Regions from separate parts of the Providencia huaxiensis genome, predicted to be linked through region 3. Evidence: predicted binding sites of a transcription regulator. Region 3 holds the regulator's gene; each other region holds the start of a gene.

Region 1 (6,078 bases), 2.1 Mb from region 3:
TTGGTGGATTACGACGTATCTCTGATGTTGCAGGAAAACTTGTCCCATTTATGACTGTGGCTTATTTTGGCGCAGGTGTCATTGTGCTTGGTATCTATTTTAAGGAGATCCCAGGTGCGCTCTCTTTGGTCGTGACCTCAGCTTTTAACCCTGTCGCTGCTCAAGGTGGGTTTGCAGGTGCGGCGGTATGGGCTGCAATACGTTTTGGGGTTGCACGAGGCGTGTTTTCCAATGAAGCGGGTTTGGGAAGTGCACCTATCGCCCACGCTGCTGCAAAAACACAAAATCCTATTCGCCAAGGGCTTATTGCGATGTTAGGGACATTCATTGACACTATCATTGTGTGTTCTGTTACAGGATTAACCATCATTATTACTGGTGGCTGGCTGACCAGTGAAACCGGAGCGACACTAACCGCATCATCATTCCAAACAGCCATTCCAGGTGGAAATTACATTGTTGCTATTGCATTAGCCATATTTGCATTCACCACCATTTTGGGTTGGAGTTTCTATGGCGAAAAATGTGTGCAATATTTATTCGGGTTGCGAGCAATAAAACCGTACCGAGTTTTATGGTTGATAGCTTTACCAATTGGTGCAACGCAATCACTTGATTTTGTTTGGTTATTAGCGGATACACTAAATGCTATGATGGCGATCCCTAATTTAATTGCTCTGTTACTTTTAAGCCCTGTTGTTTATCGGTTAACACGAGACCATATAAAAGATGTGAACGCAGATAGCATTGATATGGCAAAACAGTTGTACGACAATAAATCATAATCGATTGATAATAAGCTTCATTTTAATGATGAAGCTTATTATTTCTTCAATATCCCCCTCTTATTCATAAAGCTTATCGATGGGTAATATATAAATCATCTATTTTTATCGGTAAAATTACGGAATGGCGTTAAATGCGCTATGCTTAGAAGAGAAGTTGTAAACCATGCGTATTTTATAAATTAAACAAGGGGATAGAATGGATATTCTGGAGAAAACGTTATTGTTTGGTAATGAATTTTTGACAACGACAAACCCCGCTAGGTTAGTTCCATTTAAATTTGAGATCTATCATTCTGAGCAAGGTTTTTACCATCGAGTCTATAAGCAAGTTGGCATGTCAGGGGCTAACTTAGGGCAAACATTTCAAGTGTGGGCTTTTGAAGAGCAGAAAAGCTGGGATAAACAAACCGCTGATACGACAGTTGATGAATATATTCAGCATTGCCAAGATATTTATAAGCGGAATAATGCATAAGTTGTAGAAAAAAAAAGCCCCCTTCATAGGGTTCTGAAGGGGGAGCTAAATGAATAAAGAATGGTTTAATTCATGAACAAAGATAGATGATTTTCATGATTAAAACTTAGTTATTTGTGCAGTTTAAACCACTCAATAGTATATATATCCTTAAAATAGCATTTATCGCTAAATAATCTATTGGCGATACCCTGTTTTTATTTGTTCTAACGTGTTTTTATAGGTTTCTGCCTGTTTTTCGTCTTCCATTTGTGCAATTTCACGTTGCATCTTGATTAAAATTTTACCTGCATCAGCTTGGCCGATAGCTTTTAACATATGCGTCAGTAAATTTTTTAGACAAGTAACTTCATCCGCTAAAGTATTAACGTTAGGTTCAGTAGGAAAATGGTTTTTCATTAAAAAGGTCCTTTAAGCATAAAAAATAATAGCAAGATTGTAGCATAGAAAGTAATACTATGTGTTTTCAGATAACTGAATGTTATAAATATTCAGATTAATGCGTTAAATTTGAACGAACGATTAAATAGGATGTAGGAGGCGCTAATAATTACTAGGCCCGCTGTTTTTCTTGCCAGTAGGTAGGAAGGAGTCTTTATGAACAATAAAAAATTGTGATACAATTCACAAAAAGAGTTATTGGCAACAGAGGTTGCTCAGTAACGACTCAATCCTGTACTAAATACCAATGTCTTTTTGCAGCAATTTTTACATCCAATTAAGCTGTTGGTATCTGTTATTTGTGGGAAAGTGAAGGCTAAAAGAAATATGACGCAAGTTTCTAGAAAAACAGCTTGGATCCGTGTAATAGCATTAGCGGTTGCTGCATTTGTTTTTAATACAACAGAGTTTGTACCTGTTGCATTACTCAGTGATATTGCAAAAAGCTTTGATATGACGGTCGCACATACTGGTTTGATGATAACAATCTATGCGTGGGTTGTGGCTTTGATGTCGCTACCTTTAATGTTATTAACCAGTAAAATAGAGCGCCGTAAATTATTAGGCTTCTTATTTGTTATCTTTATTATTAGCCATATTATTTCTGGTTTTGCATGGAGTTTTGATATTTTAATTGCAGGACGTATTGGTGTGGCTTTATCTCATGCTGTATTTTGGTCAATTACGGCATCGTTGGCTATTCGGGTTGCCCCCGCAGGTAAAAAAGCTCAAGCACTTGGATTATTAGCGACGGGGACTGCATTAGCGACAGTATTAGGTCTTCCCCTTGGCCGAGTGGTTGGGCAATTCTTAGGTTGGCGAGCGACATTCTTAGGTATCGGTGTTATTGCATTGTTTACTATGGTTGTCTTGATCCGTTATTTACCTCGGTTACCAAGTGAACATTCCGGTTCGTTAAAAAGTGTGCCTATGCTATTTCAACGGCCGGCACTCGTTGGAATGTTTGCATTAACGGTGTTAGCAGTAACCGCACATTTTACGGCTTACAGTTATATTGAGCCTTTTGTTCGAGAAGTTGCATTACAAAGCCAAAATTTTGCAACTTTACTCCTGCTGATTTTTGGTGGAGCTGGTATTGTTGGCAGCGTCATATTCAGTCGCTACAGCAGCAAGTTTTCATTATCATTCTTACCCGCAGCAATCGCATTTATGACGATTTGTTTATTATTGCTGATGCCATTAGGCAGAGATGTTTGGTCTTTGGTGATGTTATCGGTGTTCTGGGGAATGGCAATGATGTGCATTGGTTTAGGGATGCAAGTTAAGGTGATTGATTTATCTCCAGATGCCACCGATTTGGCAATGTCAATTTTCTCTGGAATTTTCAACATCGGTATTGGTGCAGGGGCGCTGCTAGGTAATCAAGTTATTGTCCATATGGGGATGACTCAGATTGGTTACATTGGTGGTGTGATTGGTCTTATAGCTTTCGCATTATGTGTCTATTTATTCAGGCGCTATAGTGACACCCTTAGCGATAGAATAGGCGCTGCTGCAAATCACTAACTCGCATTTCATTATGACGTAAAGATGAAAGCTCTGTGTTATTTTAATGATAAACAGAGCTTTTTTGTTGTTACCTGAGTAACTCATTCTAATAATAAGGAAAGACAATGAAGGGTCTAGGTTTCTTATTGATGTCTATTATTGCTGAAGTCATTGCAACGACAACATTAAAAGCATCTGATGGTTTTAGTCGTTTTTGGCCGTCTTTGATTGTTATTATCGGTTATGCAGTCTCTTTTTGGGGGCTTTCACAGGTGGTGAAAACCATGCCATTAGGTATTGCTTATGCAATTTGGTCAGGTTTGGGAATTGTGTTGGTTTCCATCGCTGCAATTTATATTTACAACCAAAAACTCGATTTACCTGCAATTATTGGTATGCTATTAATTATTATTGGTGTCTTAGTCATTAATTTATTTTCAAAAAGTGGTGGGCACTAAACCGTTGGTGCAGGATATTCAGGCAGCATGATTGGGGAAACAAAAATGAGGCATCGGGTTAGTCAATTTTTAAAACCAGTAATAGCAATGTCACTTGCTGGGGTGATATCTGTCATGCTATCTGCGTGTGGTAGCTCAAACGTAGATAAGTCTGTGGAACATTCCGCGAGTCAGTATGCCCAGCAAGTGGTCAATTTAGGGCCTGGTGCGCAAGAAGCTTGTGTGTCAGCGGGGGGCTTACCTGCATTGACATTAGAATTAAATGGTTCACAAACTGCCGTATGTCAATTTGCGAATGGTAAACGTTGTGCTGTTGACATTATACAATCGGGCTCTTGCATATAACTCTTCTTTTTATGAAGTTAATTAACCTCCTATTAATTATTAATAAGAGGTTAATTAACGCTATATTCCCATTCTAATCTATTCTATTTTAATATTCCTATATTTCATTTTATTAATTATGTTTTTTATTAATCATATATAGGTCATCTAATTATGAGCATCTATTTAGGTGTTTATTTTAATTATTGATATTTAACGACGAAATTACTAATATTAAATAATAAAGAATATTTTAGATAATTATAAAAGCACATATAAAGACGTTTACATTTATTAAAGAGTAATGCCTAATGAAAAAGAAAATTGAAGAGTATGATGGCCCCGCTGCAGGTTGGGGGGCTGTAAAAGCAGTTGCAGAAGCGCTACGCGGCCAAATGAAAGTCGGGCACGATATCATTGCGATGTTTGAAATGAATAAGGTGGACGGTTTTGACTGCCCTGGCTGCGCGTGGCCTGATCCTGTACACACAGCGTCATTTGATATTTGTGAGAATGGGGCAAAAGCAATTGCTTGGGAAGCGACATCTAAAAAAACAACCCCGGAATTTTTTTCTAAATACACTGTTACAGAATTACTTGAGTGGGATGACTTCCATTTAGAGGATGAAGGCCGTCTAACTCACCCTATGAAATATAATTCACAAACCGATAAATATGAACCTATCGAATGGGAAGAGGCCTTTCAGCAAATAGGTACGCGTTTACAAAGTTATTCAGACCCAAATACTGTTGAATTTTATACCTCCGGTCGAACTTCAAATGAAGCCGCATTCTTATATCAATTGCTGGCTCGTGAATATGGAACAAATAATTTCCCTGATTGTTCAAATATGTGCCATGAGCCAACGAGTGTTGGTCTTGCTGATTCCATTGGTGTCGGTAAAGCGACAGTATTGTTAGACGATTTTGATAAAGCGGACTTAGTTATTTGTATAGGCCATAACCCAGGGACTAACCATCCAAGGATGTTGAGTTCATTGCGCGAAGTTTCTAAACGCGGCGCAAAAATCATTGCAATAAATCCTTTGAGAGAACGCGGTCTTGAGCGTTTTGCCTACCCGCAAGACGTGGTAGAAATGCTAACGCTAGAGTCTACACCTTTAGCAGGGCACTATTATAAGGTTCGTATCGGTGGAGACACAGCTTTACTTAAAGGTGTCATGAAGTTGTTGATTGAAAAGCACCAAGCCGCTGTGGACGCAGGAAAAGAACCTATTCTCGATACTGAGTTCATATCAACTCATACACAGGGTTATGAAGCTTTAAAAAATGACTTAGAGACAACAAGCTGGAAAGATATCTTGAGGGTTTCTGGTTTACCTCGTGAGTCTATTGAAGAGATTGCCGACCTTTATATTGAGGCAAAAAGCACTATTATTTGTTATGGCATGGGGATCACTCAGCACGAACATGGTACGCAAAATGTGCAGCAACTCGTTAATTTACTGCTACTAAAAGGTAATATTGGCCGCGAAGGTGCGGGTATTTGCCCATTGCGCGGCCATTCGAATGTTCAGGGTGACAGAACGGTTGGCATTACAGAGAAACCGTCAAAAAGCTTTTTAGACAAAATTGAACAACGATTTGGTTTTAAACCACCAAGTGAATTTGGCCATGCAGCAGTGGCTAGTATGCAAGCAATTTCTGAAGGAAAAGCCAATGCGTTAATTTGTATGGGTGGAAACTTAGCAGTTGCAATGCCAGATAGAGACGCTTGTTTTTCAGGTATGAAAAAGCTTGATTTAGCCGTCCATACAGCAACGAAACTAAATCGTTCTCATTTATTAACCGCTAAGCAGACATTCATATTACCTGTATTAGGGCGTAGTGAGATAGACAGACAAAGCAGTGGTGTGCAATGCGTTACGGTAGAAGACTCCATGTCGATGGTTCACGCATCAAAAGGTTTACTTAAACCTTGTAGCCCTTATCTTAAATCCGAGTGTGCGATTGTTGCAGGGATAGCGAAAGCGGCAATACCGCAGAGTAAAGTTGAATGGGATGATTTTATCGGTAATTACGACTTGATCCGCGATGCGATGGAAGCGGTACTGCCTGGTTT
Region 2 (6,078 bases), 440 kb from region 3:
ACTGCTTGTAATTTTTGGCGCGCTTCTTCGCGGTTTGCAGCTAATGAACCAGACACTAACATTTCTACGCATAATGCCATGGTAACTTCATAAAGGCGTGGATTACGGTATTCACCCGTTAAGAATTGAACCGCTTCACGTACTTCAACTGCGTTACCTGCACTGGATGCCAACACTTCATTCATGTCAGTCAATAATGCGGTCGTTTTACAACCCGCCCCATTGGCTACTTTAACAATAGACTCTGCTAGCTGTTCTGACTTCTCATACGTTGGCATAAATGCACCAGAGCCGACTTTAACGTCCATCACTAGAGCATCAAGGCCTTCAGCCAGTTTTTTGCCTAAAATTGAAGCCGTAATTAGCGGAATTGAGTCCACTGTCGCGGTAATATCACGGGTCGCATAAAAACGTTTATCAGCAGGCGCCAATGAGTTAGTTTGCCCAATAATTGCCACCCCGACATCTTTGATAATGTCACGGAAACGGACATCATCTGGGAAGATATCGAAATTAGGGATCGCTTCAAGCTTATCTAATGTCCCACCAGTGTGGCCTAGACCACGGCCTGAGATCATCGGTACATAGCCACCACAAGCTGCAACCATTGGACCAAGCATCAGTGAAGTCACATCACCCACGCCGCCCGTTGAGTGTTTATCAACTAATGGGCCGTTGAGGTTGAGTGATTTCCAGTTCAGAACCGTTCCTGAATCACGCATTGCTAATGTCAATGCAACACGCTCAGGCATGGTCATATCATTAAAATAGATAGTCATTGCCAATGCAGCAATTTGACCTTCTGAAACTGAGTTATCACGAACTCCATTGATAAAGAAACGAATTTCTTCTTCACTTAATGGCTTACCATCGCGTTTTTTACGGATAATTTCTTGTGCCAGAAACACAATATGCTCCTTTAAAGTCGAATTTATCGGCTAACAATATTGCGATAATTAATAGCTGCTGCTTGATTTTTTAACGTCAAAACCCAGCGTATTTAATAAATTTGCTAATAAGCTAGAAGCCCCAAAACGGAAGTGGCGGCTATCAGCCCAATTGTCACCTAAAATTCGTCCCGCTAACGCTAAGTATTCAGCGGCTTCTTCTGCGGTACGTACACCACCAGCTGGCTTAAAGCCCACTGTTTTTTCAACGCCCATATCATGGATGACTTGCATCATGATTTCTGCACTTTCTAAAGTTGCATTAACAGGCACTTTACCCGTAGAGGTTTTAATAAAATCAGCACCCGCTTTAATCGAAATTTCAGACGCTTTACGGATTAACGCTGCATCTTTTAATTCACCTGTTTCAATGATCACTTTCAACAACACATTGGCAGCTGCACAAGCGTCTTTACAGGCTTTCACTAAGTCAAAACCAATTTGTTCATTACCGGCAATCAGTGCACGATAAGGGAAAACAACGTCAACTTCATCTGCACCGTAAGCAATCGCCGCTTTAGTTTCAGCTAATGCGATATCAATATCATCGTTACCGTGTGGGAAATTTGTGACCGTTGCAATACGCACATCTGGAGTGCCTTGTTCACGTAATGTTTTACGTGCAATTGGAATGAAACGAGGGTAAATACAGATTGCTGCCGTATTGCCTGCTGGGCTTTTCGCCTGATGACACAGTGCGATGACTTTTGCATCGGTATCGTCATCATTTAAAGTGGTTAAATCCATAAGGGACAGCGCGCGTTGTGCGGCCGCTTTTAAATCAGTCATATAACTCTCCAACGTTGTTAATTCTTCAGAACGACACGTTCTTTGTTGGCGAGCGGGCTTGGTTCCTTAAAGATGCTAGTCGGATGCTTTCCGAACTGAGCAGCTGAGATCCTTCTCACCGCATCATGCCCTAGAGTCCTAGACTCTGAGAACTAGCAGTTCCATAGCAGCTTACTAATGCCTATTTGACCATGGAATGATGCCTTTTTATGTGCTACAAATCACATTAATCGACTGAATGTTACATTATTAAAATAAAAAATGTGATGAATATCTAATTATATCATCTCTCACCATCAGTTTTTCGCTCAAATGGCTTTTCAATGTATTCTTCATCATTAATTGACTAAGTTAAGAATAGTTGAAAATTTACGATTGATATAAAAAGTCATAAAAGAATATAGCGAATCAAAATGAAAACGGAAGGACTATTGCCCTTCCGATTGACTTATTTGAGATGGTATAAATCTTACCACCAGATACATAAATTAAATGACTGCCGCTGCGCCTAACGTCAAGAAAAAGCCTGCGATGGTTGCACTCATTAAATTAGACAGGGTACCCGCCATAACCGCTTTCATACCTAAACGAGCAACCTCACTACGACGATTTGGCGCCATGCCCCCTAAACCACCGAGTAAGATAGCGACGGATGAAAGGTTAGCAAACCCACATAATGCGAACGAAATAATCGCTTTAGTATGATCAGAAAGCACTTGTTTACCCGCTGCCAGCACTTCTGCATCTGCCTTCATATAATCACCAAAGTTCATAAAGGCAACAAATTCATTCACGACAATTTTTTGACCGATAAAAGAACCCGCGACTGTCGCTTCACTCCACGGTACACCAATTAAGAAGGCAATCGGTGCAAATAACCAACCTAATAATAATTCAAGTGATAATTGTGGATAATCAAACCAACCACCAATGCCACCTAAGATGCCATTAATCAACGCAATCAATGCGATAAAAGCTAATAACATTGCACCCACGTTCAGTGCCAGTTGCATCCCTGATGATGCACCAGATGCTGCTGCATCAATGATATTGGCTGGGCGCTCATCTTCAGCAACTAAATCGGTTGCATCAACCCGATCGTTCACATCTTCCGTTTCTGGAACCATCAGTTTAGCGAATAATAAACCACCTGGAGCGGCCATAAAGGAGGCGGCGATCAGGTATTCCATAGGCACACCCATTTGTGCATAGCCCGCCAAAACTGAACCCGCGACAGAAGCTAAACCACCACACATGATGGCAAACAGCTCTGATGTGGTCATTGTTGCAATATAAGGGCGAACAACCAATGGCGCTTCCGTTTGCCCTACGAAGATATTCGCTGTCGCAGATAAGGATTCGGTTCTTGAGGTTCCCAGTACTTTTTGCAGGCCACCACCAAGAATTTTAATCACTAACTGCATGATGCCCAAATAATAAAGCACAGCAATTAATGAAGAGAAGAAAACGATAATTGGCAGAACACGGAAAGCGAAAATAAAGCCACCGCCGCCAAACAGTTCAAACATTTTATCGGAAACAAGGCCACCGAAGATGAAACTCATCCCATCTTGGCCATATCCAATAACTTTAGAAACCGCATCAGACATCCCTTGAAGCACACTACGCCCCGCAGGAACATAAAGAACAAATGCGCCAATGGCTAATTGAATTAAAAATGCACCACCGACTGTGCGGAGTTTAATTGCTCGGCGATTGCTGGAAAATAGAATAGCTATCGCGATAAGTACCGCCATTCCGATAATACTCATAATGAGCTGCATGGAAGGATCCCTGTTCACTTTATTTTAGGTTGATATATAAGGAAACGTGTAAGTCGCCTTGATTCTTAATCTGATGATTATACCTAGTCATCACCAATAACCCGCAATACTCATCACAAATACACACTGCAATAAACAACAAAAATTCACATAATGTGACAAGAATCACAAAATAGACTCGGTTTAGTCTGGAAAGGAACTAAAGTCCTAATTCATCACAATAAAGACTAAATAGATTTAAATAGCTAACTAGTGAAATTACATAAACATTACTTATGAATTTGTATGCGGTTTTATTTGGTGAGATTAAATAACGACAAGCTATTGTTGTAAAGTTGTTGGGCTATTTCTTCAGGGGATTCGTGGCGAAGCTCACATAATGAACGAAAAACCCACTCAATACGTTCAGGCCGATTTGGCTCACCTTGGAAACCCGAAACAGGCATATCGGGGGCGTCCGTTTCGAATAATAATGAAGCCAAAGGAAGTTGGGACATCACATGGCGAGTTTTATTCGCTCTTTCATAAGTAATGGTTCCACCCACACCAATATAATAACCAAGTTTAACAAAGGCTTGCGCTTGAGATAGGCTGCCAGCAAAGCCATGTACGACACCACGAGCAGGGACCTCAAAACGACGTAACATCGCTGCTAATGGGTCATGGCTTTTTCGTGAATGCAAAATAACGGGTAAATCAAACTGTTTCGCTAACTTTAATTGTGCGGACAACACCTCTTGCTGGCGTTCAAATTGCGGGTTTTGCATATAGAGATCAAGCCCAATTTCGCCTATCGCTACACATTTTTTATTTTTTTCAGTTAGATAATCAGTCAATATATCAATATGTTGTTCTTGAAACTGACTTAAATATAATGGATGAAAACCCATAGCAGCATGGAGCTGCGGGTACTGCTGTGCCAGTTGCCAAACACGCTCAAAATTATCCACACTCACCGTAGGAATGACAATATCGCTCACGCCACTTTGCTGAGCAAGCTTCAAGCTTTCAGTAAAAGAGTCACTAAAGGGTGGAAAATCAAAATGGCAATGGGTATCGATAAATTGAAGCTCAGCCATCACGGCTCTCATTTGCTGATATTGCAGCCAGAGGCACTGAAGAGACAGGCTCAGTCACCAATTCAGGAATGAGCTCACTCGGTACTTGAGGCTCAAGCTGAATATCTAATGGATTCGACTCAATTTTCTGTGCCAAGGTATGTCTAAAGCGATTTGTACTGTGGTCAAATGCGTCACCCAGTGCTGCAATAAAATAGCGGCCACACCGGCGACCCGTATGGTAATCTTGATTAAGTGAAGACACCTTACTACCCAGCGCACTGCTTTTCAGTGGAACAGGTGGATAAATCTCAAAGACCTGTACATCTTTTGGTGGGTTTTCAATAAATTCTTGCGTTTTACGGTAACTTTTCAGATGAACTTTCAGCATAGCGGCCATACGTTGTAGGCCATTATTTTCCCCTTCCAACCACCGAGTCATTCTTTTCACCCATTCAGGGGTAAAATACATTTGGGAGGGAACGGTACGGATCACAACAATGGTCTCTGCGCCACGACGATATGCCTCTTCAACTGGGATCGCAGCACTAATACCGCCATCCTGATATAAAGTGCCATCAAGTTCGACGCCTTCCCGATAAAAACCCGGGATCGCGCTGGACGCACGAATGATATCCAACCAAGTGTCGGCATCAGGCTGTAAGAAGGCCGCAGAAAAATCATCACTGCGACTTGCCCCCATATAGAATTCACGGCCTGAATCTAATAAATCGAGCCCTGCTTGTATACGTAATGGAAATTCTTTTGCTGTGGTATCGACTAGCCAATCTAAATCAATCAGATGGCCACCTCGAATAAAACGCAAGGGATTAAAAAATGCTGAATTGGTTGTATAGCGTGTGATCACGCGACGTGCGTAGCCCGCTTGCCCACAAATATACGCAGAAAGGTTTTGAGCTCCTGCAGAAGTACCAATCATCAGATCAAAAGGGTTGAAATCAGAGATAAGAAACTCATCCAGTACACCTGCAGTAAAAATCCCTCGTTGGCCGCCACCTTCACAAATCAGAGCCGTTTTTCCCGAGTTGATATTATCAAAGAATGCAAGCGGCTCAATCGTGCCGAGTGTAACTGAAACGTGTTTTCCCATAATGCCTCTGGATGACAGAAGTTCTTTTTAATTCACTTTAAATAGCTCAAAAACAGAATGAGCTTCCCCTAGAAAACCCATTCTATCAACATTGTACAATAAATACTCAGCAATATGAGCTATTGAGACATTTATTTACCACTTAGTTAGCAATCACTAAACCATTTTGTACCGATTTAACCCCATTAACTTGCGATGTAACTTGGGTAATTTTATCCATTTGATCGGCTGATTTAACAAAACCTGATAAGTAAACAACACCATTGACGGTTTTAACTGATACGCTGTTACTCGATATACCTTTCGTACCCAGTAATTTCCCTTTTACATCAGCAGTAATCGCTGAGTCATCAATGTACTCGCCGGTATTTTTAGCGCCACTCGAAATA
Region 3 (6,078 bases):
ATTGATCCGCGATACCACAGAGCGAGGGCACTCTCGCGAAGCAGTCATGGACTCGGTTGTGCGTTCTATGGGGGACTATATTAATTACATCACGCCACAATTCTCTCGCACTCACATCAATTTCCAACGTGTTCCAACGGTAGACACATCTAACCCATTCTCAGCAAAAGCGATTCCGTCACAAGACGAAAGCTTTATTGTGATCCGTTTTCGTGGGCTAGAACAAATTGATTTCCCCTATTTGCTATCAATGATATCTGGCTCATTTATTTCCGCAATGAATACAATTGTCGTTCCAGGAGGGAAATTGGGGTTAGCAATGGAATTAATTATGGCACCAATAGTCGAAAAATTAATTAATCAAAAGAACAACAATTAAATTATTTTTTGATTAATAAACAAGATGCTTATCATTAATTAAGATAAGCATCTTTCAATTCAAATATATTAGTAAAAATTAAATTTATTTTTAGTTTTTTATTTCAAAGCTGTGTGTGACTTCAACGGTTTTCTCTAACATCAATGCCACTGAGCAATATTTTTCAGCAGAAAGTTGAACAGCACGTTCGACCGCTTTTTCCGTTAATTCATTCCCAGTTACAATAAAATGCAAATGGATTTTCACAAAATAACGCGGGGCTTCTTCACGGCGCTGTGAGGTTAATTTAACTTCACAATCAGTAACATCGTAACGGCCCTTTTGTAAAATCGAAACGACATCAATCGCGCTACAGCCGCCGGCCGCCATTAGCACCATTTCCATTGGACTTGGCGCTTTATCGCCCGCATTGCCATCCATCATCACTTGGTGCCCAGACGCTGACTCCCCTAAAAAAGAAAGTCCTTCAACCCACTTTACTCTTGCTTCCATTGTATTTCCCCTTGAAATGAAATCGATTTAAAGGCTACATTGTTCCATAGATACAATGAATGTTATATCAACTTTATTTGGCTGAAGCGATACAGGGAAGACTTTCTGTATTGGATATGCTACAAACAATACTTAGTTGATAGGATTAAGATCAAAACTCAACGGTTTAATTGATCATATTATAGTGTTGATATCAATTTGCGTTACCAAAAGCAATCAAAAGCGCTGAAGTAATCAGCCTCTTGATTATTTAAAGGTATATAAGGCAAATTAATATGCTAAGCTAGTGACTTTAAAGCCAGCCTTTCTAGACGTTTTTCCGAATGGCTGCAATAACATACAGAGGATAACGCTAATGGTTCTCGGCAAGCCACAAACAGACCCTACTCTTGAATGGTTTTTGTCACACTGCCATATTCATAAATATCCATCCAAGAGCACTCTTATCCATCAGGGTGAGAAAGCAGAAACCCTTTACTATATCGTTAAAGGTTCGGTGGCTGTTTTAATTAAAGATGAAGAAGGCAAAGAAATGATCCTCTCTTACCTGAATCAAGGGGATTTCATTGGTGAGCTTGGGTTATTTGAAGAAGGGCAAGAACGCACTGCGTGGGTTAGAGCAAAAGTCGCCTGCGAAGTTGCTGAAATTTCATATAAAAAATTCCGTCAATTGATTCAGGTAAACCCTGATATTTTAATGCGCCTTTCTGCGCAAATGGCTAGCCGCCTACAAACAACATCTGAGAAAGTCGGTAACCTTGCATTCTTGGACGTTACTGGCCGTATTGCTCAAACGCTATTAAATTTAGCCAAACAACCCGATGCAATGACACATCCAGACGGTATGCAAATCAAAATCACTCGTCAGGAAATAGGCCAAATCGTAGGTTGTTCCCGTGAAACAGTTGGTCGTATTTTAAAAATGTTAGAAGACCAAAACCTGATCTCTGCACATGGTAAAACCATTGTTGTTTACGGCACTCGTTAATTAACCTTTCAGCCTCGCTCTCTTGGCGAGGCATGCAATTTAAAATAACGTTATACCTCTGGTATAACGTTATTTTTTCTTATCCATAGCCTATTTATATACTTTCATTAATGAGTGTCGTTTCTTTATATTTTTCTAGCTAATGATCACACTAAGATAATGGTAACAAAACTATTACTAGGAGATTATTAGTCGTGGAGTTAAATACTAAAGTAAATAATATAAAAAGTTCACCTAATTATATGGATAATAAAAAAATTACATCCAAAAACCTTTCATTTATTGAAGGGTTAAATATTATTAATCCATTAAATACAGGAGGTTATAAGAAAGTAAATCTCGCTATTAAAACTTGTGAGTTTTACAAGAGAGAACAACCCGAGCTAAGCCAACTCCCTTATTCACAACCTGTTGGAAAAATCAAAATTCCCTATATTTATCAAGAGGAATATTTGGTTTCCCCATCAAATGTCTTTAAAAATAATATTACAACAGAAAATAATTCAACAAAAAATATTAAACTGGAAAATACTCCTATGAAAACTAGCAACTCTAATGCAGAGTTAATTAATACTACCAAAAAAAATTTTTTAGTTAAAGATTTCGGTATCAATAAGTTAAAACACTTTTTCCATGAGTCTATTGAAAAAATAAAATCTACTAGCAAAATTCAAAGTTTAATTATCAAAAATAAAACAATACCAAGAAATGAAGATATCTATCATGTTAGATTTTATAATAATAAAGACGCTAACAGTATCATCATGCAAAAAAACAATAAAGAAACAGAGTGCATTGACTTAGAATGGGATAGCTACACCGAAGAACCAAGCTACTTTTTGGGTACATTAGATGAATCAGCGTATCCAAGTTATGAAAATTTAAATTTTGGCTTAAGCCACGATAGTTTTAAAAAAATTCTCCATCTTACTAACTTTCATTCGAGCAATGAGAGCTTAAACTCTAATTCCTCTGGTTATCAATCAGATAGCAATCCCTCTTTAGGTAATTCAGTGTGCTTTTCAGATGACTTTCCACATCAAGAGAAAAATAAAAACATTAGATTAATAAGTGAAAATTTCAGTAATCTAAATAAAAATGAAATTACAGATAATAAAGCGAACGAAACCAGACTACCTAAAAAAGAAAAAAATAGGATAGCTAGAAAGCTAAAACAAACACAGGCAGAAAAAATGGACAAATTAGCCAAAGGAAATAGTTCAACAGGCTATATTCATCCTTCTCGTCGAAATAAAATAAATAACTCAATTAAAATTGAAAAAATAAATCATCTTGATAGACAAATAGCTGGGCTGAAAGCTCTGAAAAGAGAATACCAAGAAATGGCTGTTATGACTTCAACACATGAAAAAAAAATTGAACAATTAGTATTAGAAGCTCAACAAAGTATCGTAAAAAAGTAAAAAATTTAATCAATAAAATGTTTATTGCAGAGGCAAAATGCCTCTGCAACTTTACTCTACAATTTAACCCAATAACTTACCAATAGCCGTTTCTAATTTCGCCATCCCACTATTAATTTCTTCCTCAGAAATAATCAGTGAAGGCGTAAAACGTAAAACATTCGTGCCAGCATTGAGCATCATCAGACCTTCTACAGCACTGGCTTGCAAAATATCTTTCGAACGGTTTAATAGTTTTCCGTCTAACTCCGCGCCGATTAATAACCCCATTCCTCTGATCTCAGAAAAGATGTGGTATTTATCGTTAAGTTTATTTAAATGAGCAACAAATAATTCACGACGCTTTTCGACACCACTTAACACTTCTTCAGTATTAATAATATCAAATGCCGCATTCCCCACCGCACAAGCTAATGGATTGCCACCATAAGTCGTACCGTGCGCCCCCACTTCCATGGTTTTTGCCACTTCTTCAGTGGTGATCATTGCACTGATAGGAAAACCGCCACCCAATGCTTTTGCCGTGGTTAAAATATCAGGCACAACGTTGTAATGCATATAAGAAAATAGTTTGCCTGTACGCCCCATACCGCTTTGTACTTCGTCAAAAATGAGTAGTGCGTTATTGTCGTCACACAGCTTACGAACTCCTTGCAGAAATTCTGATGTTGCTGCGGTTACACCACCTTCCCCTTGTACGGGCTCTAACACCACTGCACAGGTATTTTCATCAATCACCGCTTTGACTGCATCAAGGTCATTAAAAGGCACATGAATAATATCCGCGGGTTTTGGCCCAAAGCCATCTGCATATTTCGCTTGCCCACCAACCGAAACGGTAAATAATGTGCGCCCATGAAAAGCTTGTTTAAAAGCAATAATCTTCGTTTTATATGGGTTATATTTGGTGATAGCGTAGCGACGCGCTAATTTAAACGCGGCTTCGTTAGCTTCTGAGCCGGAATTCACAAAAAATGCACGGTCAGCAAATGTCGCATTCGTGAGCTTTTGTGCTAACTTCAGCGCCTGCTCGTTGGTGAAAATATTACTGACATGCCATAGCTTTTCGCTTTGTTCACGCACAGCCGACACCAAACTAGGGTGGCAATGCCCCAAAGCAAGAACAGCGATCCCACCGGCAAAATCAATATATTCTTTACCTTGCTGATCCCAAACGCGGCTCCCTTCGCCTTTAACTGGAATAAATTCCGCCGGCGAAAAAATAGGCAACATAACTTGATCAAAAGTCTGCCGATTTACTACTGGTTGCTCTGACATACCCCTCACCTGCTCTTATTTAATGCGAAAATGAAAACATAAGCATTAAATATGAATAAAAAATCAAAAAAGAGCAATAGCAAAGGGCATAATATGCATAATTAATTTATTCTGAACGATATTTCTAAATTAATATTTCAGAAAATTATTGAGTAATTCATGACCTTGTTCACTCAGAATGCTTTCAGGATGGAACTGAACGCCCTCTATAGGCAAGGTTTTGTGCCGTATTCCCATGATTTCATCAACATCACCATTATTCAGTGACCACGCTGATACATCAAAAGAAACAGGAAGCGTCTCTGCCGCAATCACCAGAGAATGGTAGCGTGTCACTGTCAAGGGGCGGTTCAAGCCCTTGAATACACCTTGATGGTTATGGTGGATAGCGGAGGTTTTACCGTGCATAACTTCTCGTGCTTTAACGACTGATGCACCAAAAGCTTGCCCAATCGCTTGATGCCCTAAGCAAATGCCTAAAATAGGTAGTTTACCTGCAAAGTATTTGATCGCCTCAAGGGAGATGCCAGCCTCATCCGGTGTACATGGCCCAGGTGAAATCACAAGATGTGTAGGCGAAAGCTGTTCAATTTCTTCGATGGTAATTTCATCATTACGTTTTACAACAACTTCAGTCCCTAACTCACAAAAGTATTGGTATAAGTTGTAAGTAAATGAATCGTAATTATCAATAAGTAGAAGCATATTAGCCTATCCGACTGATTTTTATCATTATGTATTAATTCTTATGCATATTTTTATCGTGTTGGCAATCAGAACGATGATTAAAACACCATAAAAATAATAAGGGCGGCTATCATAGCACAGCCAAAGCAGGAAAATAGCCTATTTAAGTCAATGATTGTTTTTTATCGGAGATAAGTTTCCATATAAAAATCATGGAATTATATTTACATCCCTATAACAAACCGGTATTTTGATTAAGATTTACTTTAAATACAACGAAATAAAAGGTTATTAAAAATGAGTAGAAGCTGACACATTTTAGCTAAGGCTGTTAATGAAGGGAAACTCAAAGGGGGAGTGAAAACGTTGTTTTTTATAAAAGTGGGCACGTTAAAGCAACCTACCCACTGTATTCGACACGATAGTTTTTAATCACTACCGTTTTTGATCGCTACCATTTTGATCACTATGGTTTTTTAATCACTTCAGCAGAAATGATTGTAATAGGGTCAACCGGGACATTCTGATATGGCCCCACGTTTTCCGTTTTTACTTTAGAGATTTTATCTGCAACATCCATCCCTTTCACCACTTTACCAAATACAGCGTAACCAAAATCACGTTGGCCGTGATCTAAGAAAGCATTATCTGCAACATTGATGAAAAATTGGCTCGTCGCACTGTCTTTATTCGCTGTACGCGCCATTGAGATAGTACCGCGCAAGTTACGTAAGCCGTTATCCGCTTCGTTTTTAATCGGTGCACGGGTTTGTTTTTGTTGTAAATCTTTATCAAACGCACCGCCTTGGATCATAAATCCAGGAATAACA
Region 4 (6,078 bases), 2.1 Mb from region 3:
GTATCTGTTAATGTGAAGGTTAAAATAACACCATCTTCATGTTCATTATGTGCAGTGAATTGCCAAGGTAGAATTCGTGCAAAACCATGACTAGGACTAGCTACAGGACCAAACCAAGGCCAACAAATAGGAATACCACCGCGGATAGCAACGCCTTCTTTAAAAGCACTCTCTGAACTTAGCCACAAGCAAGGTTTTTGCCCCGCAGGTTGCCAATCAATAAGTTGGGCGCCTTGTAAACTGACGGCCCCACGCACCTTAGGATGCGAGATAACAATGAGTGGAAGCTCACCAAGTTGGCGTTGAGTGATGTAAGCGGAGACTTGTTTGATGACCGGTAATGCAAAAAGTTTATCGTGCATGGTATTAGGCCTGTGTTAATGAAACAGAGTGAATACTCGTCATACATTAAACTGCAGCATTGTTGACGGTGTTCATTCACTTGAATTATTTAGAGTATCTGTCCGGCATACTTAAAGCCGCAGTGAATAGTATTCATTCTAAAATAAGTTGTGTTTATAGCGTATCCAATGAGAGATCAACCATAAGCGATATAGCAGAAAATATGAAGTGTTAATTTGTTATTGGATACGGTACAAAAGAGCCGCCAATTGGCGGCTCAGTTAGACAGATTACACGACAGCTCTTATTTAGAGATGTGAGCGATCAGGTCTAATACTTTGTTAGAGTAACCTGTTTCGTTGTCATACCAAGAAACTAATTTAACAAAGTTGTCGTTCAGTGCGATACCTGCTTTAGCATCAAATACTGAAGTCAGTTTTTCACCGTTGAAGTCAGTTGATACAACGTCATCTTCAGTGTAACCCAGAACGCCTTTCAGCTCGCCTGCTGCTGCTTCTTTGATAGCATCACAGATTTGAGTATAAGTTGCTGGTTTTTCTAAACGAACAGTTAAGTCAACAACAGAAACGTTAGGCGTAGGTACACGGAAAGACATACCAGTCAGTTTGCCATTCAGTTCAGGGATAACTTTACCTACAGCTTTAGCAGCACCGGTTGATGAAGGGATGATGTTTTGAGCAGCACCACGACCACCACGCCAGTCTTTATGAGAAGGACCATCAACTGTTTTTTGAGTTGCAGTTGTTGCGTGAACAGTTGTCATTAAGCCTTCAACGATACCGAATTTGTCGTTGATAACTTTAGCCAGTGGAGCTAAGCAGTTAGTTGTACAAGATGCGTTAGAAACGATTTCTTGACCTGCGTAAGCTTTGTGGTTAACGCCCATAACGAACATAGGAGTATCATCTTTAGAAGGGCCAGTTAGAACAACTTTCTTAGCGCCTGCTTGGATGTGTTTACGTGCAGTTTCATCAGTTAAGAAGATACCTGTTGCTTCAGCAACGACGTCAACACCGACTTCGTTCCATTTCAGGTTTGCAGGATCTTTTTCTGCTGTTACACGGATTTTTTTGCCGTTTACAACTAGGTGACCATCTTTAACTTCAACAGTACCGTTGAAACGACCATGAGTTGAGTCGTATTTCAGCATGTACGCCATATATTCTGCATCGAGCAGGTCGTTGATAGCAACGATTTCGATGTCAGAACGCTCTTGTGCAGCACGGAAAACGATACGGCCAATACGACCAAAACCATTAATACCTACTTTGATAGTCATAGTATTTCCACCAGCTATTTATTCGTGAATTAAGTTGTAGTTAAAGTTACCAAAACCTTGCCAGCCGTCAAGCGGAATCGTGTCAATTATTGAAAAAAATCAATTCTGATACCACCAATTGCTTATTTGTCAGCCACTTCAGCGGCAAATACAGCCGCACGTATTATCGGGATTGTACGGCATAATGAAACCATCTATCAGTGATATATGTGATACGGTTCACAAATCAAAACGGAAAGTAAGATGCTTCTTAGTTTAGAATAGTTTTACAGAAAATGTTGTTAATTTTTTGTTGATTGAAATTGATGTATGATAACCATTAAACCGTTTAGTCATTTAAATATTTAGGGATGACATGTCAAATAAAGATAACCAACCTATTGATATCTCAAAGTTAAATGAGATGCAGCGTTATGTTACACAACAAGCCGGTACCGAGCCACCCTTTAGTGGTCAATTATTGCATAACCGTAAAGACGGTGTGTACGAATGCTTATGTTGTGGTACACCTTTATTTATGTCTGAGACCAAATTTGATGCAGGTTGTGGTTGGCCAAGCTTTTATCAACCGGTTAATGAAGAGGCCATCAAATACATTGAGGATTTCTCTCATGGAATGCATCGTATTGAGGTTCGTTGTCAACACTGTAATGCGCACTTAGGGCATGTATTTCCAGACGGTCCTCAGCCTACCGGTCAGCGTTACTGCATTAATTCAGCATCATTAAGCTTTATTGATGATGATAGCGGTGAAAAGACACGTGGATAAAGAGCTGAAGGTTGCTGAAGCTATTCTATGATAATAACAAAAACGATTCAGCTTTTAGCTGAAATCGAGAAAAATAAAATAATGTGCTAATTGTGTATTTGAAGGAGCCTTACCGTGAGCGTTGAAGTTAATCCAGAGCAGCTTGAACAATTGTTGGCAGTGATGACCCCCGAAATTTATGAGCGCCTAGTGACAGCAGTTGAACTCGGTAAATGGCCTGATGGGGTGATGTTAACACCGGAACAGAAAGAACATAGCTTACAAATGGTGCTATTGTGGCAGTCTCGGAATAACCATGACCCGGAACATATGACGGTAGGGACTAATGGTGAAATTACGATGAAGAGCAAACAAGAGCTGAAAATGTTGTTTCAAGGTGAAATGTTAGCGACCTTAAAACCACAAAACAATGATGAATAACAGCTGCTTTACAAAAAGTTTGGTTATTCAATATGATGCTAAAGGGTGACAGGGTCACTAAAACAAGTTTTCTCAACTGATATGAGAAAACTTGTCAGCAAAGTATGAGCTAATGAAGGTCAGCTAAAGTGATTAACCTTGCGCCTTGCTTTTGCATTTCAGCTAAGGCTTCTTGGCTATCATTGGCCGCTAGGTTAACACCTCTACACCCATCGGCGAGAACATCCACGGAATAGCCTAGTTTTAACGCATCTAATACAGTAAATTTGACACAATAATCTGTCGCAATTCCCATAATAATTAAATGTGAGATATGCTGTTCTTGTAACCATGCGTGCAAACGAGTTTGGCTAATTTTATCGTTATCGAAAAAGGCACTATAACTATCAACTTGAGGGTTTTCCCCTTTGGTGAAAGTTTCACGAATAAGCGATTGGTTTAAATTCGAGTGTAACTGAGCGCCGTGTTCACCTTGTACGCAATGAATTGGCCACCAAACTTGTGTAATGCCGTTTAATTCACCGACTTCACCAATTTGAGTGTTTGAATTAGCAGCGAAGCTAAGGTGTGTCGCGGGATGCCAATCTTGACTTGCAATGATATCTATCCGTTTTTGTTGGCAAATAGCCATTGCTTTATTCGCAACATCAATAACATGTTCGCTTTCATTTACTGCCAATGTCCCACCAGTGCAAAAATCGTTTTGTAAATCGACTAACAGTAAAGCTGTTTTCATTATGTCCTCAGTATTTTATCTGTTATTCATCAGCATAGCTCAACTCACCGCGTAAATTATTCTGCATTAATTCACGGATCAACGCAGGGGTATAATTTTGGCTAAGTAAGTAGTGCAACTTACTTAAGGCGGCTTCAAAAGTCATGTCATATCCACTGATCACACCAGCTTCAGCAAGGGCGTGTCCCGTGGCATAGCCTTCCATATTAACACGACCAGAAATACATTGTGTCAGGTTCACCACAATAATTCCTCGGCTCGTTGCTTCGCGAAGTATACGGAGTAATTCAGGTTGCTGAGGGGCATTACCGACACCGTAAGAGCGTAATATTAGTGCCTTAACGGGTTGCTGAAGAATATTGCGAACAATCTCAATTGAGAGCCCAGGGTAAAGTGTAACCACACCGATAGGTTGAGGTGTAATTTGGTGGCTTTTAAATTCACCGATACCAATAGGAGCAGGACATGTATTAAATGTGCGAATATTGATGCCAGCTTCCATTAGTGGTGAGCAGTTAGGCGAGCTAAAAGCATCAAAGCCATCAGCATGGGCTTTAACGGTGCGGTTACCGCGATATAATTTATTATTGAAAAATAGGCCGACTTCATTAACGGGGTAGTTTGCCGCTAAATATAATGCATTTAATAGATTCGTCTGCCCATCAGAACGCAATGCTTCTAAAGGTATTTGTGACCCTGTCACTATTACCGGTTTTTTCAAGTTTTCAAACATGAAAGATAACGCAGAAGCAGTAAAAGCCATGGTATCAGTGCCATGTAAGATGACAAACCCATCATAAAGTGGGTAGTTTTCACAAATGTCATCAGCGATAAGCTGCCAATCTTCAGGGGTAATATCAGATGAATCAATCAACGGCTGATGCTCTCGGATCGTAAACTCAGGCATTTCAGGACGGTGAAACTCAGGCATTTGAGCTAATTGAGCTTGTAAGTGACCGGAAACAGGCACATATCCCTGTGGTGAATGGCGCATGCCGATTGTTCCGCCCGTGTAGACAACATAAATTGATTTCTTCTGCATCTGATTACCTAATTTATCCAACTTATCGAAGGAGAGTGATTATCAGGATTTTGACGTATTTGTTAGCGTATTACTATCGTTAACTTACGAATAATTAGATTGATATGAGGTTATTGATGGGGTTATGAGAGAAATCCCCTTCACCGGTTCTGAAGGGGATTTAGCAATCAGTTAATTTCTGCGCAATTTAAGCAAAATGCATAACGGTTTTGCGGGTCATTCATTTTTAAGAAAAATTGAGCTTGCTGGCGGATGTCCGTCGCGACAGCTGGGGGTAAAAATACGTGTAGTACATCGGGCATTACGGCTTGGACGCTAGTTGTTAATTCAAGTAGCAATTGATCCATAAAGGTCAACTCAGGCTTCATCCAATCTAACTTAACATCAGTGAGTTTAGCGAGCTCAGCGGCTTTATCTACCGCATTATCAAAATCACCTAGCTGGTCGACAAGGCCATTTTTAAGTGCATCTTGCCCGATCCACACACGGCCTTGTGCAATTTTATCTATTTCTGCTGGCGTTTTATGGCGAGCTTTAGCAACTAAGCCAATAAATGTTTCATAGCCATTTTCAATAGTGATTTGCATCATGTCAGCAAATTGTGGGCTGATCCCTTTTGTCAAAGAAATATCAGCTAATGGTGATGTTGATACACCATCAGTATATACCCCAATAGAATCTAAGGATTTTTCAAAGGTATTGATCACACCAAATATACCAATTGAGCCAGTCAGTGTGTTTGGACTAGCAATAATATAGTCCGCGGGAGTTGATACCCAATAACCCCCCGATGCTGCCATGCCTCCCATAGAAACCACAACAGGTTTGCCCGCTGCATGGGCAGAAGCCAGTTCACTGCGGATCAAATCAGAAGCACTGACGCTTCCCCCCGGGCTGTTAACCCGTAAGACGATCGCTTTAATATTATCATCAAGGCGAGCATCGCGGATTTGTGCTGCAATAGTATCGCCCCCGGCAATTCCTGCTGTTTGCGGGCCATCCATGATGGCACCTTGAACAACAATCACAGCGATATTGCCGCCTTGATCCGTGTTGATATCTGCTATTTTGGCAGAATAATCATAGATACTAATATTATTAAACTGTTTATCTTCTTTATTCCAACCAAAGTGTTTACTGAGTAAATCTTCAACTTGTTCGTTTGTATAAAGTTTATCAACCAACTTTTGTTTTAAAGCATACTGTGCGCTATCGCCTTTGACTGATCGTAATTGTTCTAAAATAGTATCAGCCCCAGGGAAAATTTGTGTACTGGTCGTATTACGGTTTTTGGCGATTTCTGCGAGGTAATTGTTCCAAAGGGCATCTAACCACTGTTTATTGGCTAAACGAGCCTCTGGGGACATATCATCACGCATTAACGGCTCAACTGCAGATTTATAAGTACCGACACGGAAAATATGGCTACTGACTTTGAGTTTTTCTAATAGTGTCTTGTAATACAGACC

Evidence for each region. The regulator CRP, encoded in region 3, controls carbon source genes, mostly activating them, when cyclic AMP is high. The targets are predictions, from matches to a motif close to ATGTGANNNNNNTCACAT.
Region 1: the regulator CRP is predicted to act here: its motif matches at 1,876-1,893, upstream of CYG50_RS09495 (sugar transporter).
Region 2: the regulator CRP is predicted to act here: its motif matches at 3,674-3,691, upstream of CYG50_RS01660 (NupC/NupG family nucleoside CNT transporter).
Region 4: the regulator CRP is predicted to act here: its motif matches at 1,850-1,867, upstream of msrB (peptide-methionine (R)-S-oxide reductase MsrB).

Annotation. Positions count from the first base shown of each region.
Region 1 is NZ_CP031123.2:1,695,474-1,701,551, reverse strand. Features, by position in the region: gene CYG50_RS09510 (alanine/glycine:cation symporter family protein) at 1-785, shown strand, start outside; gene CYG50_RS09505 (hypothetical protein) at 985-1,263, shown strand; gene CYG50_RS09500 (DUF2594 family protein) at 1,441-1,662, opposite strand; gene CYG50_RS09495 (sugar transporter) at 2,032-3,231, shown strand; gene CYG50_RS09490 (DMT family transporter) at 3,339-3,671, shown strand; gene CYG50_RS09485 (DUF333 domain-containing protein) at 3,717-4,016, shown strand; gene CYG50_RS09480 (FdhF/YdeP family oxidoreductase) at 4,307-6,078, shown strand, end outside.
Region 2 is NZ_CP031123.2:36,132-42,209, reverse strand. Features, by position in the region: gene deoA (thymidine phosphorylase) at 1-908, opposite strand, end outside; gene deoC (deoxyribose-phosphate aldolase) at 957-1,736, opposite strand; gene CYG50_RS01660 (NupC/NupG family nucleoside CNT transporter) at 2,225-3,508, opposite strand; gene CYG50_RS01655 (TatD family hydrolase) at 3,814-4,599, opposite strand; gene CYG50_RS01650 (patatin-like phospholipase family protein) at 4,592-5,689, opposite strand; gene CYG50_RS01645 (BON domain-containing protein) at 5,832-6,078, opposite strand, start outside.
Region 3 is NZ_CP031123.2:4,172,729-4,178,806, reverse strand. Features, by position in the region: gene CYG50_RS21080 (phosphoribulokinase) at 1-379, shown strand, start outside; gene CYG50_RS21075 (OsmC family protein) at 470-871, opposite strand; gene crp (cAMP-activated global transcriptional regulator CRP) at 1,227-1,859, shown strand; gene CYG50_RS21065 (hypothetical protein) at 2,054-3,283, shown strand; gene CYG50_RS21060 (aspartate aminotransferase family protein) at 3,347-4,561, opposite strand; gene CYG50_RS21055 (aminodeoxychorismate synthase component II) at 4,691-5,266, opposite strand; gene ppiA (peptidylprolyl isomerase A) at 5,715-6,078, opposite strand, start outside.
Region 4 is NZ_CP031123.2:1,681,243-1,687,320, reverse strand. Features, by position in the region: gene CYG50_RS09445 (D-hexose-6-phosphate mutarotase) at 1-362, opposite strand, end outside; gene gapA (glyceraldehyde-3-phosphate dehydrogenase) at 647-1,642, opposite strand; gene msrB (peptide-methionine (R)-S-oxide reductase MsrB) at 1,998-2,411, shown strand; gene CYG50_RS09430 (YeaC family protein) at 2,526-2,831, shown strand; gene pncA (bifunctional nicotinamidase/pyrazinamidase) at 2,941-3,567, opposite strand; gene ansA (asparaginase) at 3,590-4,609, opposite strand; gene sppA (signal peptide peptidase SppA) at 4,777-6,078, opposite strand, start outside.